DNA from 3 places in the Metabacillus flavus genome. Region 3 is predicted to be linked to each of the others. Evidence: a T-box and tRNA genes for the amino acid it is inferred to sense, from the RefSeq annotation. Region 3 holds a T-box; the other regions hold tRNA genes.
The links. A T-box is a leader RNA that pairs with one kind of tRNA and senses whether it is charged. The one in region 3 lies ahead of leuS (leucine--tRNA ligase), so its partner is inferred to be a tRNA-Leu.
Positions count from the first base shown of each region.

Region 1 (5,531 bases), 2.2 Mb from region 3:
CCGAATGCCAAAGACTTATCCATGGGAGTCAGACTGCGAGTGATAAGATCCGTAGTCGAAAGGGAAACAGCCCAGACCACCAGCTAAGGTCCCCAAGTATCCGTTAAGTGGAAAAGGATGTGGGGTTGCTTAGACAACCAGGATGTTGGCTTAGAAGCAGCCACCATTTAAAGAGTGCGTAATAGCTCACTGGTCGAGTGACCCTGCGCCGAAAATGTACCGGGGCTAAACGGATCACCGAAGCTGTGGACTGTTCTTACGAACAGTGGTAGGAGAGCGTTCTAAGGGCTGAGAAGCCAGACCGGAAGGACTGGTGGAGCGCTTAGAAGTGAGAATGCCGGTATGAGTAGCGAAAGAGGGGTGAGAATCCCCTCCACCGAATGCCTAAGGTTTCCTGAGGAAGGCTCGTCCGCTCAGGGTTAGTCGGGACCTAAGCCGAGGCCGAAAGGCGTAGGCGATGGACAACAGGTTGAGATTCCTGTACCACCTCTTTTCCGTTTGAGCAATGGAGGGACGCAGGAGGATAGGGTAAGCGCGCTGTTGGATATGCGCGTCCAAGCAGGTAGGCTCAAGGGATAGGCAAATCCGTCCCTTGGTTAAGGCTGAGCTGTGATGGCGAGGGAAATTAAGTACCGAAGTTCCTGATTCCACACTGCCTAGAAAAGCTTCTAGCGAGGAAAATGGTGCCCGTACCGCAAACCGACACAGGTAGGCGAGGAGAGAATCCTAAGGTGATCGAGAGAACTCTCGTTAAGGAACTCGGCAAAATGACCCCGTAACTTCGGGAGAAGGGGTGCTCTTTAGGGTGAATAGCCTTGAAGAGCCGCAGTGAATAGGCCCAGGCGACTGTTTAGCAAAAACACAGGTCTCTGCGAAGCCGCAAGGCGAAGTATAGGGGCTGACGCCTGCCCGGTGCTGGAAGGTTAAGAGGAGAGGTTAGCGCAAGCGAAGCTTTGAATTGAAGCCCCAGTAAACGGCGGCCGTAACTATAACGGTCCTAAGGTAGCGAAATTCCTTGTCGGGTAAGTTCCGACCCGCACGAAAGGCGTAACGATCTGGGCACTGTCTCAACGAGAGACTCGGTGAAATTATAGTACCTGTGAAGATGCAGGTTACCCGCGACAGGACGGAAAGACCCCGTGGAGCTTTACTGCAGCCTGATATTGAATTTTGGCACAGCTTGTACAGGATAGGTAGGAGCCTTGGAAACCGGAGCGCCAGCTTCGGTGGAGGCATTGGTGGGATACTACCCTGGCTGTGTTGAACTTCTAACCCGCGGCCCTGATCGGGCCGGGAGACAGTGTCAGGCGGGCAGTTTGACTGGGGCGGTCGCCTCCTAAAATGTAACGGAGGCGCCCAAAGGTTCCCTCAGAATGGTTGGAAATCATTCGCAGAGTGTAAAGGCACAAGGGAGCTTGACTGCGAGACCTACAAGTCGAGCAGGGACGAAAGTCGGGCTTAGTGATCCGGTGGTTCCGCATGGAAGGGCCATCGCTCAACGGATAAAAGCTACCCCGGGGATAACAGGCTTATCTCCCCCAAGAGTCCACATCGACGGGGAGGTTTGGCACCTCGATGTCGGCTCATCGCATCCTGGGGCTGTAGTCGGTCCCAAGGGTTGGGCTGTTCGCCCATTAAAGCGGTACGCGAGCTGGGTTCAGAACGTCGTGAGACAGTTCGGTCCCTATCCGTCGCGGGCGCAGGAAATTTGAGAGGAGCTGTCCTTAGTACGAGAGGACCGGGATGGACGCACCGCTGGTGTACCAGTTGTCTTGCCAAAGGCATCGCTGGGTAGCTATGTGCGGACGGGATAAGTGCTGAAAGCATCTAAGCATGAAGCCCCCCTCAAGATGAGATTTCCCATCGCAAGAGTAAGACCCCTGAAAGATGATCAGGTTGATAGGTTCGAGGTGGAAGCGTGGTGACACGTGCAGCTGACGAATACTAATCGGTCGAGGACTTAACCTTTATTCAAGTAAGGCTGCTTTACTCGTGCAGCAATCGTTATCTAGTTTTGAGTGAACAAAAAAGATTAAAAAAAGTCTTGATTTTTTCTCCTCAAACTATATAATTAATCTTGTCACTTTTAAAATTTGTCTGGTAACTATGGCAAAGAGGTCACACCCGTTCCCATACCGAACACGGAAGTTAAGCTCTTTAGCGCCAATGGTAGTTGGGGGTTTCCCCCTGTGAGAGTAGGACGTTGCCAGGCAGGTATTCCGCAGTAGCTCAGTGGTAGAGCTATCGGCTGTTAACCGATCGGTCGCAGGTTCGAGTCCTGCCTGCGGAGCCATATTATGGAGAGCTGTCCGAGTGGCCGAAGGAGCACGATTGGAAATCGTGTATACGTCATAAGCGTATCGGGGGTTCGAATCCCCCGCTCTCCGCCATAATATCTGGCCCGTTGGTCAAGCGGTTAAGACACCGCCCTTTCACGGCGGTAACACGGGTTCGAATCCCGTACGGGTCACCAACAGTTTTTAATCAGCAGCAAGTTAAAGGTGTTATAATCACCCAACAAAATGATTGCAAGAGGGTTGGGAGGAGCAAGCAATTCTAGGAGTCGAGAGAGCGAACACGACAACGAAGTGCGCCGCTCATCACAAACCGAAACTATATGGAGGATTAGCTCAGCTGGGAGAGCATCTGCCTTACAAGCAGAGGGTCGGCGGTTCGATCCCGTCATCCTCCACCATTTTAACTTAATAACTTTTATTACCGCGGGGTGGAGCAACGAGCAATGCTTCCGTGAAAAAGCTTCGAGTTGTACTCGCCGAGCTGCTGCTTGGTTTTACTTCCTGAGGCGAGGACAGTCCGCTGTCTATGAGCATAGCTAAACTTAATACTTTTTATTATCGCGGGGTGGAGCAGTCTGGTAGCTCGTCGGGCTCATAACCCGAAGGTCGCAGGTTCAAATCCTGTCCCCGCAACCAAAATGGTCCGGTAGTTCAGTTGGTTAGAATGCCTGCCTGTCACGCAGGAGGTCGCGGGTTCGAGTCCCGTCCGGACCGCCATTTGATTTTTCGATCAAATCTAAGTAAAATGTAAGAGGGTTTCAATAAGCGAGAAGGTCGAGGAAGCGACTGAGTGAGCACAGGAGCGTATATCAATACGTGAGGATGCGATCGAGGGAGCAGACGAAGAGATTCGAAGCTTAGTGGAAGCCGAAACTTAATGGCTTGGTAGCTCAGTCGGTAGAGCACGTTCGAATAAGCTGCGAAGCGAAACATCAGCGCACAAATCGAGCTGCTGCTTGAATAGGCTTTCTGAGATTTGGGCGATTGTGCAAGTGAAATACTTTGGTTCTGACGTAAACAATAAAATGGCTTGGTAGCTCAGTCGGTAGAGCAATGGACTGAAAATCCATGTGTCGGCGGTTCGATTCCGTCCCAAGCCACCATAATCAACTTAGATAATATGCCGGTGTAGCTCAATTGGTAGAGCACGATCGAATAAGCTCCCTGGAATCACTTCAGCGCACAGATCGAGCAGCTTCTTGACTAAACACCCTGAGATCTGGGCGACCTTATCAAGCAGGAACGGTTCATATCACAAATATTATATGCCGGTGTAGCTCAATTGGTAGAGCAACTGACTTGTAATCAGTAGGTTGGGGGTTCAAGTCCTCTTGCCGGCACTGTCTTCACTGATGTGGAGGGGTAGCGAAGTGGCTAAACGCGGCGGACTGTAAATCCGCTCCTTAGGGTTCGGCAGTTCGAATCTGCCCCCCTCCACCATTTATAGGGGCATAGTTTAACGGTAGAACAGAGGTCTCCAAAACCTCCGGTGTGGGTTCGATTCCTACTGCCCCTGCCAATATAATTTGATAATGTGGCGGTTGTGGCGAAGTGGTTAACGCATCGGATTGTGGTTCCGACATTCGTGGGTTCGATTCCCATCAGTCGCCCCATATTTTTGTCTTTAGATATTGGCTGCTGTATAATGAACATACATAATGAGTACATACATAGATGGGCTATAGCCAAGCGGTAAGGCAACGGACTTTGACTCCGTCATGCGTTGGTTCGAATCCAGCTAGCCCAGCCATTTTTATTTTAAAGTAAATGATTCGTTTCCTTTTGCATAGAATGACATACAGAGGAAAAATGCGGAAGTAGTTCAGTGGTAGAACATCACCTTGCCAAGGTGGGGGTCGCGGGTTCGAATCCCGTCTTCCGCTCCATATGTACGGCGGCATAGCCAAGAGGAAAGGCAGAGGACTGCAACTCCTTTACCCCCGGTTCGAATCCGGGTGCCGCCTCCAAATTGTATGCCGGTGTGGCGGAATTGGCAGACGCGCACGACTCAAAATCGTGTTCCTCTGGAGTGCCGGTTCGACCCCGGCCACCGGTATCACAAAAAGACTTCAACGATTACGTTGGAGTCTTTTTTTTTCAGCAAGAAATTTCCTTTAATCTTATCGTAATTACACATAGGCCATTTTCTCTATAAATGTAGTTAATATACCTAATCTTCCTTTCGTTAAATTCTTTTCTTTGCAAACATGTTAGAATGGTAGGAAGAATTAAAATGAATACACTTTGCTTTTTAAGGAGCCCTTTGCTTGAATACATCCATTCAGGATATGAAGAAAAAAATAGATGAATATAAAAGCGGGCATATCTTGTACCTAATAGATGAGCCGCAGGCGTATTTGAAGAATGCTGCTGCCTACATTCTCTCAGGAGTTGAGCAGGGAGACCATGTCTTTGTCATTGAGAATGATCGAATGTTTGCTTCGCTATTTGAACTGGTTAAAGCTTCTTTAACGAGGACTCAGTTGGACCGGGTTCATTTTGTGAATAATTTTGATTTTTACTATTCCCGAGGGGATTTTAATACGCCGACCATTGTGGCTTATTTTCTGGAGGTTGTGAAACCAATTATTGATGCAGAGCAATCTTATCGGACGTGGGCTCATATTGAGTGGGGAAAGTTACAGGATATTGAGGATGAGGTTGATGCATATGAGGTCAACGCTCAAAAGACTGTGCATGAGATGGATTTGCTTTCTGTTTGTGGATACGATAAGGATCGGCTGACTGAAGATATGAAGGGTTCACTTTTGAATTCCCATGATTGTTTAATGCTTGAAGATGAAATTGTGCTTTTGAATCAGCAGGATGCTGTTGGGGATTAAATTAAAAAGAAATCTTACGTTTTGTAAGGTTTCTTTTTGCTTTTATGAACATTCCATTAACAATCTCCATTTGCCTTGCCTTCCATACTAGTAACCTATACAATTAGTCCATAACCATCACGTTACAGTTTGGGGTGATCACGTTGGGGAAGAGAAGCTAAAGATTGGTGAATTGGCTGAAAGATGCGGTGTTACTAAAAGAACGATTGATCATTATACAAATCTTGGACTGCTAAAAGCAGAACGTTCTCCTTCTAATTATCGATACTATGATCATTCTTCCATTGAGAGGCTGAATTATATAGAAGAGTGCAAGGCGGACGGAATGCATTTAATTGATATTAAGAAACGGCTTCTAGAAAAGGATGCAGAAGAAATAGATGTGCTTGAA
Region 1 is NZ_JAGVRK010000001.1:821,342-826,872, forward strand. It holds rRNA gene J9317_RS04295 (23S ribosomal RNA) at 1-1,968, shown strand, start outside; rRNA gene rrf (5S ribosomal RNA) at 2,097-2,212, shown strand; tRNA gene J9317_RS04305 (tRNA-Asn) at 2,219-2,293, shown strand; tRNA gene J9317_RS04310 (tRNA-Ser) at 2,300-2,390, shown strand; tRNA gene J9317_RS04315 (tRNA-Glu) at 2,399-2,473, shown strand; tRNA gene J9317_RS04320 (tRNA-Val) at 2,620-2,695, shown strand; tRNA gene J9317_RS04325 (tRNA-Met) at 2,857-2,933, shown strand; tRNA gene J9317_RS04330 (tRNA-Asp) at 2,938-3,014, shown strand; tRNA gene J9317_RS04335 (tRNA-Phe) at 3,325-3,400, shown strand; tRNA gene J9317_RS04340 (tRNA-Thr) at 3,565-3,637, shown strand; tRNA gene J9317_RS04345 (tRNA-Tyr) at 3,654-3,737, shown strand; tRNA gene J9317_RS04350 (tRNA-Trp) at 3,743-3,816, shown strand; tRNA gene J9317_RS04355 (tRNA-His) at 3,835-3,910, shown strand; tRNA gene J9317_RS04360 (tRNA-Gln) at 3,973-4,047, shown strand; tRNA gene J9317_RS04365 (tRNA-Gly) at 4,109-4,183, shown strand; tRNA gene J9317_RS04370 (tRNA-Cys) at 4,191-4,264, shown strand; tRNA gene J9317_RS04375 (tRNA-Leu) at 4,273-4,353, shown strand; gene J9317_RS04380 (MEDS domain-containing protein) at 4,565-5,140, shown strand; gene J9317_RS04385 (MerR family transcriptional regulator) at 5,313-5,531, shown strand, end outside.
Region 1: it has a tRNA-Leu gene. The T-box ahead of leuS (leucine--tRNA ligase) is inferred to sense a tRNA for this amino acid. The anticodon was not compared.

Region 2 (5,531 bases), 2.7 Mb from region 3:
CAGTTGACGTTCATAAAGGAAGAGTTTCATTAACCATGCTGTCTGATCAATAAAAAAATTCAAGAACCGAGAAAACACTGCTCCCGATTAGCAGTGTTTTTTTCTGTAAAAATACCAGCACTGATTCAGCAGCTTTATCTGATAGCAATTTTTTTCATGAAAAGCACGCATCATCTGATTTTTTAACCATGATGGCATTGCTCATACCTCCTTAATCGTTATAATGGAGTATGGGTATTAGCTAATGTATGCAAAGAATAAATGTCCTGTTCTTTGAACAAGGCTGAATAGAGAAAGGTGTTGCATTCCTATGGATCAGCAGCAGCTGCAAATGCTTGTCGAAGAAATATCTTCCAAGTATTTTAATAAACCATTTACCCATAATGCGGTATTCAATAACAGACTCAGATCAACTGGCGGAAGATACATGCTCTCGTCCCACAATATTGAAATCAATCCTAAGCAGCTTGATGAGCATGGCAAAGAGGAGATTGAGGGCATTATTAAGCACGAGCTCTGCCACTACCATCTTCATCTAGAGGGAAAAGGATACCGTCATCGGGATCCGGACTTCAGGATATTGATGAAACAGGTTGGAGCACCCCGTTTTTGTACGCCTATACCATCTCTGAAATCCCAAAAGCCGCTTCATTTATATAAATGCAAGGAATGTCTTCAGCGCTTTGAACGCAAACGGCGAATGGATACGAAGAAGTATGTATGCGGAAAGTGTGGAGGGCGGATTAAACAGATGATTTAGGTGTTGACGACCGTTGGTATGTATGGTAAATTATAAAAGCCGTCGTTGAGAGACGGGCTCAATAATTTAATTGTTGAATAATAGTATTGACTTTGAGTCATAATTTACCTATAATAAAGAAAGTCTGCTATTTGTTATTCCGCAGTAGCTCAGTGGTAGAGCTATCGGCTGTTAACCGATCGGTCGCAGGTTCGAGTCCTGCCTGCGGAGCCATATTTTTATTAGGCAGTACACAGATGGGGAAGTACTCAAGTGGCTGAAGAGGCGCCCCTGCTAAGGGTGTAGGTCGCGTAAGCGGCGCGAGGGTTCAAATCCCTCCTTCTCCGCCATCTTATTTTTAATATGGCCCGTTGGTCAAGCGGTTAAGACACCGCCCTTTCACGGCGGTAACACGGGTTCGAATCCCGTACGGGTCATTTATTGTTTTCGGACAAGTTTTGATGCGTACAGAGGATAAATTCCTGTGGACGAATTAAGAATAGTGGGCTATAGCCAAGCGGTAAGGCAACGGACTTTGACTCCGTCATGCGTTGGTTCGAATCCAGCTAGCCCAGCCATCCGAGCCATTAGCTCAGTCGGTAGAGCATCTGACTTTTAATCAGAGGGTCGAAGGTTCGAGTCCTTCATGGCTCACCATTTACATTTTAATATGCGGGTGTGGCGGAATTGGCAGACGCACTAGACTTAGGATCTAGCGCCTTACGGCGTGGGGGTTCGACTCCCTTCACCCGCACTTTATTTCACTTAACATGCGGTCGTGGCGGAATGGCAGACGCGCTAGGTTGAGGGCCTAGTGGGGGCAACCCCGTGGAAGTTCGACTCTTCTCGGCCGCACCAAAAAACATTTTTAAAAAAGTGTTGACAAAAAAATAACGATTTGATATTATATATAAGTCGCCGATGCGCCCGTAGCTCAATTGGATAGAGCATTTGACTACGAATCAAAAGGTTAGAGGTTCGAGTCCTCTCGGGCGCGCCATATAAACTTGCGGTTGCGGGAAGTAGCTCAGCTTGGTAGAGCACTTGGTTTGGGACCAAGGGGTCGCAGGTTCGAATCCTGTCTTCCCGACCAGAAGTATACATATAATAATGCGGGTGTAGTTTAATGGTAAAACCTCAGCCTTCCAAGCTGATGTCGTGGGTTCGATTCCCATCACCCGCTCCATTTTTGCAAATGATCTTTGAAAACTAAACAAATCGAAGTGCCAACGTTAATTCTAGAGCAACAAACAAGAGCTAGTCAAACTATTTTTTGGAGAGTTTGATCCTGGCTCAGGACGAACGCTGGCGGCGTGCCTAATACATGCAAGTCGAGCGGACCTCTTCGGAGGTCAGCGGCGGACGGGTGAGTAACACGTGGGCAACCTGCCTGTAAGACTGGGATAACTCCGGGAAACCGGAGCTAATACCGGATAACTTTTCGAACCGCATGGTTCGAAGATAAAAGACGGTTATGCTGTCACTTACAGATGGGCCCGCGGCGCATTAGCTAGTTGGTGAGGTAATGGCTCACCAAGGCGACGATGCGTAGCCGACCTGAGAGGGTGATCGGCCACACTGGGACTGAGACACGGCCCAGACTCCTACGGGAGGCAGCAGTAGGGAATCTTCCGCAATGGACGAAAGTCTGACGGAGCAACGCCGCGTGAGTGATGAAGGTTTTCGGATCGTAAAGCTCTGTTGTTAGGGAAGAACAAGTGCGGGAGTCACTGCCCGCGCCTTGACGGTACCTAACCAGAAAGCCACGGCTAACTACGTGCCAGCAGCCGCGGTAATACGTAGGTGGCAAGCGTTGTCCGGAATTATTGGGCGTAAAGCGCGCGCAGGCGGTCTTTTAAGTCTGATGTGAAAGCCCCCGGCTCAACCGGGGAGGGTCATTGGAAACTGGAGGACTTGAGTACAGAAGAGGAGAGTGGAATTCCACGTGTAGCGGTGAAATGCGTAGAGATGTGGAGGAACACCAGTGGCGAAGGCGACTCTCTGGTCTGTAACTGACGCTGAGGCGCGAAAGCGTGGGGAGCGAACAGGATTAGATACCCTGGTAGTCCACGCCGTAAACGATGAGTGCTAAGTGTTAGAGGGTTTCCGCCCTTTAGTGCTGCAGCTAACGCATTAAGCACTCCGCCTGGGGAGTACGGTCGCAAGACTGAAACTCAAAGGAATTGACGGGGGCCCGCACAAGCGGTGGAGCATGTGGTTTAATTCGAAGCAACGCGAAGAACCTTACCAGGTCTTGACATCCTCTGCCACTTCTAGAGATAGAAGGTTCCCCTTCGGGGGACAGAGTGACAGGTGGTGCATGGTTGTCGTCAGCTCGTGTCGTGAGATGTTGGGTTAAGTCCCGCAACGAGCGCAACCCTTGATCTTAGTTGCCAGCATTCAGTTGGGCACTCTAAGGTGACTGCCGGTGACAAACCGGAGGAAGGTGGGGATGACGTCAAATCATCATGCCCCTTATGACCTGGGCTACACACGTGCTACAATGGATGGTACAAAGGGCTGCAAAACCGCGAGGTTAAGCGAATCCCATAAAACCATTCTCAGTTCGGATTGCAGGCTGCAACTCGCCTGCATGAAGCCGGAATCGCTAGTAATCGCGGATCAGCATGCCGCGGTGAATACGTTCCCGGGCCTTGTACACACCGCCCGTCACACCACGAGAGTTTACAACACCCGAAGTCGGTGGGGTAACCCGTAAGGGAGCCAGCCGCCTAAGGTGGGGCAGATGATTGGGGTGAAGTCGTAACAAGGTAGCCGTATCGGAAGGTGCGGCTGGATCACCTCCTTTCTAAGGAAGAATTATCAGCACCCATGTGGTGCACAATTAACGGACGCACTTCGATTTTGTTTAGTTTTGAGAGATCATTCTCTCTATAAACTTGTTCTTTGAAAACTAGATAACGATATGAATGTCAAACATTCACACGAGTAAGCAAGTAACCTTACGATTTTCTTCTGCGCTTGCGTATGAAGAGAACATCAAGTCTGAAAACATCTGTTTTCAGCTCTAACGAAGATAACTTCCGTTATCAGGTTAAGTTAGAAAGGGCGCACGGTGGATGCCTTGGCACTAGGAGCCGATGAAGGACGGTACGAACACCGATATGCTTCGGGGAGCTGTAAGTAAGCGTTGATCCGGAGATTTCCGAATGGGGAAACCCGCTGCTCGTAATGGAGCAGCATCCTGATCTGAATACATAGGATCTGGAAGGCAGACCCGGGGAACTGAAACATCTAAGTACCCGGAGGAAGAGAAAGCAATAGCGATTCCCTGAGTAGCGGCGAGCGAAACGGGATTAGCCCAAACCAGAAGGCTTGCCTTCTGGGGTTGTAGGACACTCAACACGGAGTTACAAAGGAACGGGGTAGAAGAAGCGGTCTGGAAAGGCCCGCCAAAGAAGGTAACAGCCCTGTAGTCGAAACTTCGTTCCCTCCTGAGTGGATCCTGAGTACGGCGGGACACGAGAAATCCCGTCGGAAGCAGGGAGGACCATCTCCCAAGGCTAAATACTCCCTAGTGACCGATAGTGAACCAGTACCGTGAGGGAAAGGTGAAAAGCACCCCGGAAGGGGAGTGAAACAGATCCTGAAACCGTGTGCCTACAAGTAGTCAGAGCCCGTTAACGGGTGATGGCGTGCCTTTTGTAGAATGAACCGGCGAGTTACGATTACGTGCAAGGTTAAGTTGAAAAGACGGAGCCGCAGCGAAAGCGAGTCTGAATAGGGCGATTGAGTACGTGGTCGTAGACCCGAAACCAGGTGATCTACCCATGTCCAGGGTGAAGTTCAGGTAACACTGAATGGAGGCCCGAACCCACGCACGTTGAAAAGTGCGGGGATGAGGTGTGGGTAGCGGAGAAATTCCAATCGAACCTGGAGATAGCTGGTTCTCTCCGAAATAGCTTTAGGGCTAGCCTCATAGTAAGAGTCTTGGAGGTAGAGCACTGATTGGACTAGGGGCCCTCATCGGGTTACCGAATTCAGTCAAACTCCGAATGCCAAAGACTTATCTATGGGAGTCAGACTGCGAGTGATAAGATCCGTAGTCGAAAGGGAAACAGCCCAGACCACCAGCTAAGGTCCCCAAGTATCCGTTAAGTGGAAAAGGATGTGGGGTTGCTTAGACAACCAGGATGTTGGCTTAGAAGCAGCCACCATTTAAAGAGTGCGTAATAGCTCACTGGTCGAGTGACCCTGCGCCGAAAATGTACCGGGGCTAAACGGATCACCGAAGCTGTGGACTGTTCTTACGAACAGTGGTAGGAGAGCGTTCTAAGGGCTGAGAAGCCAGACCGGAAGGACTGGTGGAGCGCTTAGAAGTGAGAATGCCGGTATGAGTAGCGAAAGAGGGGTGAGAATCCCCTCCACCGAATGCCTAAGGTTTCCTGAGGAAGGCTCGTCCGCTCAGGGTTAGTCGGGACCTAAGCCGAGGCCGAAAGGCGTAGGCGATGGACAACAGGTTGAGATTCCTGTACCACCTCTTTTCCGTTTGAGCAATGGAGGGACGCAGGAGGATAGGGTAAGCGCGCTGTTGGATATGCGCGTCCAAGCAGGTAGGCTCAAGGGATAGGCAAATCCGTCCCTTGGTTAAGGCTGAGCTGTGATGGCGAGGGAAATTAAGTACCGAAGTTCCTGATTCCACACTGCCTAGAAAAGCTTCTAGCGAGGAAAATGGTGCCCGTACCGCAAACCGACACAGGTAGGCGAGGAGAGAATCCTAAGGTGATCGAGAGAACTCTCGTTAAGGAACTCGGCAAAATGACCCCGTAAC
Region 2 is NZ_JAGVRK010000001.1:270,507-276,037, forward strand. It holds gene J9317_RS01520 (Tex family protein) at 1-53, shown strand, start outside; gene cmpA (cortex morphogenetic protein CmpA) at 88-198, opposite strand; gene J9317_RS01530 (SprT family protein) at 311-760, shown strand; tRNA gene J9317_RS01535 (tRNA-Asn) at 899-973, shown strand; tRNA gene J9317_RS01540 (tRNA-Ser) at 999-1,089, shown strand; tRNA gene J9317_RS01545 (tRNA-Glu) at 1,105-1,176, shown strand; tRNA gene J9317_RS01550 (tRNA-Gln) at 1,243-1,317, shown strand; tRNA gene J9317_RS01555 (tRNA-Lys) at 1,321-1,396, shown strand; tRNA gene J9317_RS01560 (tRNA-Leu) at 1,412-1,493, shown strand; tRNA gene J9317_RS01565 (tRNA-Leu) at 1,512-1,597, shown strand; tRNA gene J9317_RS01570 (tRNA-Arg) at 1,663-1,739, shown strand; tRNA gene J9317_RS01575 (tRNA-Pro) at 1,756-1,832, shown strand; tRNA gene J9317_RS01580 (tRNA-Gly) at 1,852-1,925, shown strand; rRNA gene J9317_RS01585 (16S ribosomal RNA) at 2,010-3,548, shown strand; rRNA gene J9317_RS01590 (23S ribosomal RNA) at 3,793-5,531, shown strand, end outside.
Region 2: it has a tRNA-Leu gene. The T-box ahead of leuS (leucine--tRNA ligase) is inferred to sense a tRNA for this amino acid. The anticodon was not compared.

Region 3 (5,531 bases):
GACGCCATTCTAAAGCAGTCACTCCTATCTTTTTTTCTTTTTTGAATTGTCTGCAGCTGCTTTAATTTTACTGACGCTCTGGAAAGCAACTAGAACACGAACATTTTTTTCATCGGTTTGGGTAACCTCTGAAACTTTTCCTAATTTCCCTTTAATTTTCAAGTCTTCTCCAACGCTTGGAACTCTTTTAAGCATCTGGCTTAATACAATGTTTTTGCCGTCAAAAAAATGAACCGTAGTCAGCACGATTTCACCTGCTTTATATGAATGGGATTAGAAAAACATCTATTTCCTTCATATAAACTATAAGTTTAGCCTGCTGTTTAGAACCATAATTCGTTTTAGGTTTGACTTGAGAAAAGTCTAAAACAAGGTGTTCATTAAGTCCGTTTTAATGCTCTCTCCCCTTTTTACAATTTGTTTGATTTGGCTGATTTCCGCTCCAGGCTGCTTGCTTTCCGCGGGGCGGGCGGTGAGCCTCCTCCTCGCTTCGCGACTGCGGGGTCTCACCTGTCCCGCTGCTCCCGCAGGAGTCAAGCACCTTCCGCTTCAATCAGCCTAATCCAATTCTTTAGAACAAACTTATTTTCATAAAGAAAACCCCCGTTTTGCCTCAAATCAAAGCATATCGGGGGTTTTCCATCTCATTATTTTCTTTCAGCAGGACTTTTTAAAAAGCCCCGTTTTTCACTTATTGCTTCGGCACGGTTTCGCCTTTCCATTCAAGCATGCCGCCTGTCATATTGACCACTTTGTAGCCCTGCTCCTGAAGGAAAGCTGCCACATTTTCGCTTCGGCGTCCTGAGCGGCAGATAAAGATGTATTCTTTCTCTTTATCCAGTTCGCTTGCTCTGGCCGGGATCTCTCCCATTTTAATATGCTTCGCTTTCGAAATCATACCTTCTGCTACTTCTTCGTCTTCGCGGACATCGATTAATTCAATATTTTCTCCGTTTTGAAGCTTTTCCTGTACTTCTGACGGTGAGATTTCTTTAATCATTACTGCATTCAGCTCCTTATCCATAATGTCTTTATTATAGCAGGCGTGCCAGCGGGTTGCGAATAGCCGGATTATGTAGGAATTCAGCAGGTTAATGGTGAATAGATGTTCTATACAGGAGGGGATGATGTGAAGGAAATAGACAAACGAAACCGTTTGAATGAGAAGCCCTTCAGCTTTCAGACATCAAAAAATCAAACAGTTTTCCTCTTCTATAGAGGAAAGCAAGTAAAAATTTTAAAGGGCGGCGAGGCGGAGAAGTTTTTAGCCCGAATGAATCTGGCCAAGGATGATCACGAAATCCAGCTGCTTCTGGCAAAAGCTACGGGTAACTTCAAACGGGGAAATGAGCGAAGTAAATAAAGTATCCTTATGGCACTTCATCCTTCAGTTTCATGGTCCTTCCCGTCACTCTTCCTAATTTTTTTCCTTTGATGCGTATAGAAAAACGTATTTTATGGCATCCTTTATAATGGAGCCAGCTCCTTTCGTAATGCAGCTCTGATTTGGTTTGATTTCTTCAATCAGCCAAATTAACCTGCGAGGTTACGAGTAAGGGGCTGGTTTTGTTTGAAAAGCCTATGCAAAATATCAAAAAAGCTTGCAGAAGAATATCTCTGCAAGCTTTTTCTATCTTATTCAGTTCGCCACAATATTAATCAATTTGCCAGGGACGGCAATTACTTTGCGGATGGTTTTGCCCTCAAGCTGCTCTTTTACTTTTGCATCTTCAAGCGCAATTTTCTCCATTTCTTCTTTTGAAGCCTGGGCTGGAACAAGAAGTTTCGCTTTTACCTTGCCGTTAAATTGAACGACCACTTCCACTTCATCTTCCACTAGCTTGGACTCATCATATTGCGGCCATTTTTCGTAGGCAATGGTATCGGAGTGACCAAGCTTTTCCCAAAGCTCTTCCGCAAGATGGGGAGCAATTGGAGAAAGAAGCTTCACAAAGCCTTCCATATACTCTTTCGGAAGCTCAGTCGCTTTATACGCATCATTCGTGAATACCATAAGCTGTGAAATAGCCGTATTGAAGCGGAGCCCTTCGATGTTCTCGCTCACTTTTTTCACGGTTTCGTGGTATACCTTCTCTAAAGACTCGTTTCCGCTGTTTGTAACCTTCGGAGTCAAGTTTCCGTCATCTTCAATCATCAATCTCCATACACGGTCAAGGAAGCGTCTTGCTCCATCCAGTCCTTTTTCAGACCAGGCGATGGAAGCTTCAAGCGGTCCCATGAACATTTCGTAAAGACGAAGCGTATCAGCACCATGGCTTTCAACAACTTCATCCGGATTGACAACGTTGCCTTTAGATTTACTCATTTTTTCATTATTTTCACCAAGAATCATTCCTTGGTTAAACAGCTTTTGGAACGGCTCTTTCGTTGGAACCACGCCGATATCGTAAAGGAACTTGTGCCAGAAACGGGCGTAAAGTAGGTGAAGCACCGCATGCTCGGCTCCTCCGATGTACGTATCAACCGGCAGCCATTGTTTGATTTTTTCCGGATCCGCTAGATGGTTTTCGTTCGTTGGATCGATGTAGCGCAGGTAATACCAGCAGCTTCCCGCCCATTGCGGCATCGTGTTCGTTTCTCTGCGTCCTTTTTTGCCCGTTTCAGGATCAGTTACATTCACCCACTCCGAAATGTTGGCAAGCGGGGATTCGCCTGTACCGGACGGTTTGATTTCTGTTGTTTTCGGAAGCACAAGCGGAAGCTGGTCTTCAGGAACAGCGGACATGGTGCCGTCTTCCCAATGAATGATTGGAATCGGCTCGCCCCAGTAGCGCTGGCGGCTGAATAGCCAGTCACGCAGGCGGTATGTTACCTTCTTTTCGCCTTTGCTGTTCTCTTCAAGCCATTCAATCATTTTTTGAATCGCTTCTTCTTTCCCTAATCCGTTCAGGAATTCAGAGTTTACGTGCTCTCCATCGCCGGAGTAGGCTTCCTTCGATACATCGCCGCCTTGAACGACTTCTTTAATCGGAAGCTCGAATTTCACAGCGAATTCATAATCGCGTTCATCATGGGCAGGCACCGCCATAATCGCCCCTGTACCGTAGCTGATCAATACGTAATCTGCCACCCAGACCGGCATTTTTTCGCCGCTCACAGGATTGATGGCATATGCACCCGTGAAGACACCGGTTTTATCCTTTGCAAGATCTGTTCTTTCCAGATCAGACTTGGATTTCACTTGTTTGATATATGCATCTACCGCTTCTTTTTGATCAGCTGTTACAATCTTGCTCACCAGCGCATGCTCAGGAGCAATAACCGCATAGGTTGCACCGAAAAGAGTATCCGGTCTTGTCGTGAAAACGGTGAAGTTCTCCTCGTGTCCATCTACTTCAAAATGAACGTGAGCTCCTTCTGAACGGCCAATCCAGTTGCGCTGCATTTCTTTAATGCTTTCCGGCCAGTCTACTTCATCCAAATCTTCAATCAAACGATCCGCATAAGCTGTAATTTTCAGCATCCATTGCTTCATCGGACGGCGTTCAACCGGATGTCCGCCGCGCTCGCTTTTCCCGTCAATGACCTCTTCATTCGCAAGAACGGTTCCAAGTGCCGGACACCAGTTCACGGCTACCTCATCAATATAGGCCAAGCCTTTTTCATAAAGCTTGAGGAAAATCCATTGTGTCCATTTATAGTAATGAGGATCGGTCGTGTTGACCTCGCGATCCCAATCATAAGAAAAGCCAAGTGCCTGGATTTGGCGTCTGAAATTGTTGATGTTCTGTTCCGTGAATACTGCCGGATCATTTCCTGTATCCAGTGCAAATTGTTCTGCAGGAAGTCCGAATGCATCCCATCCCATCGGATGAAGAACATTGTATCCTTGCATCCGTTTCATACGAGAAAGAATATCTGTCGCTGTAAATCCTTCCGGATGCCCTACATGAAGACCTGCTCCTGACGGATACGGGAACATATCAAGCGCATAAAATTTAGGGCGGTTCGGTTCCTCACCTGTTTTAAATGTTTTGTTGGCAAGCCAATGCTTTTGCCATTTCTGTTCGATTTTCTTATGACTGAAACTCATATACATCCTCCTTGTTTTCGCTGAACGGACATCGAGTACGCGGCCGTGAAAAATAAAAAAAGCTCCGTCCCTATAAAAAGGGACGAGAGCTTTCTCCCGCGGTACCACCCAAATTAGTGTATACAAACTACACTCGCTTGACATTCGTAACGTGAATGCACGGCAGACACTACTGATTTATTTCGCATCTGCAAACTCAAAGGCGAGTTCATGAACATTTGCTGCTGACTTGCACCTTCCGTCAGCTCTCTATGGTGCATCCTGTTCACTACTGCTCCTTATCACCGTTCGACTATTTCATTCTAATGCTATTTTATAAAAAATTTGAGGGATATGCAAGCTGGTTGCGATTTTTTAGGGAATGCTGTCATCAAAGAGGCATTACTTAAGGGAGAGGCGGCTTGTGACTTGGACAATTTTTGGTTGGGGGACCTTCAGGCTGTTCTTGCTGAGTGGAGAATTCAAAGCTTTTTAGTACGGCTTCACCGCTATATCCAGCGATGATGGATAGCAGTACTAATTGAAAAGAGGATTGCGGTTCTGAGGAGAGGACCAGCATGATGGCCGCGATCGTTCCAACTGCAAAGTCTTCATAGAATCCAAGATATATAAAACGTTTCGTCATTCTCGGTTTTTCAAGACGCCCCCTTTTTTTCATGTGGCTAACAATCCCCATTATGCCTCCGATGATACTGGCAATTAAAATTTGAGCTGTCAATTACACCACCATTCCTTCTTTTTTATTCTGGTAAAGCGGAATAAAAAATGCAGATCGGCGGTCCCACGGGGATGGGAAAGGCTTTTTTATTTCTATTATACAAAATGAATGGGTAAACCGCCTGATTAATTGGAATTATTTTCTATATCGAACAAATGTACTAATTAGAGTGGTAAACTTTACTTCAAAGTTGTTAACATTCTTAAAATAGGAATAGTGCTGGTTGATTTCCACTGCAGGTGTTCGCTTTCCGTGGGGCGGGCGGTGAGCCTCCTCGGCGCTTTGCGCCTGCGGGGTCTCACCTTCCCGCTTCTCCCACAAGAGTCTCGCACCTTCTGCTCCAATCAACCTAAACAAGTCTTGTTCCGAGTCCCTATTTAAAAATAAACCCTTCATCAAATAATGCAGTAGAAAAACCCACTTCTCTTCTTCTATAAAACAAAATAGTGCCAACTTCTCTTATATAGAAATCGGCACTTCATATATTCGCATTAGGTTATCTTGACGCTTTTGGCGGCTGGCATGCGTCACATTTACGCTGGTTATTATTTTTAAATTTTGTAAATGTTTTTTCAAAGGTACTTCCGCATGCACATTTAAATTGCAGCTTTTGAGAAAAACCGTGATATTCCGTTGACAGCAGGGTGCTATCCGAATTTTTCTCAACAAAATCTTTAATTTTATCGATTGTCCATCGTTTATTCATTCTCTTACACCTCCATATTTTTGGCGGAGGCTTTTCTCGGCATCCGTTCGATT
Region 3 is NZ_JAGVRK010000001.1:2,976,100-2,981,630, forward strand. It holds gene J9317_RS15165 (hypothetical protein) at 25-246, opposite strand; gene J9317_RS15170 (rhodanese-like domain-containing protein) at 692-1,000, opposite strand; gene J9317_RS15175 (hypothetical protein) at 1,130-1,363, shown strand; gene leuS (leucine--tRNA ligase) at 1,640-4,054, opposite strand; T-box leader at 4,130-4,348, opposite strand; gene J9317_RS15185 (DUF4257 domain-containing protein) at 4,440-4,772, opposite strand; gene J9317_RS15190 (hypothetical protein) at 5,269-5,478, opposite strand.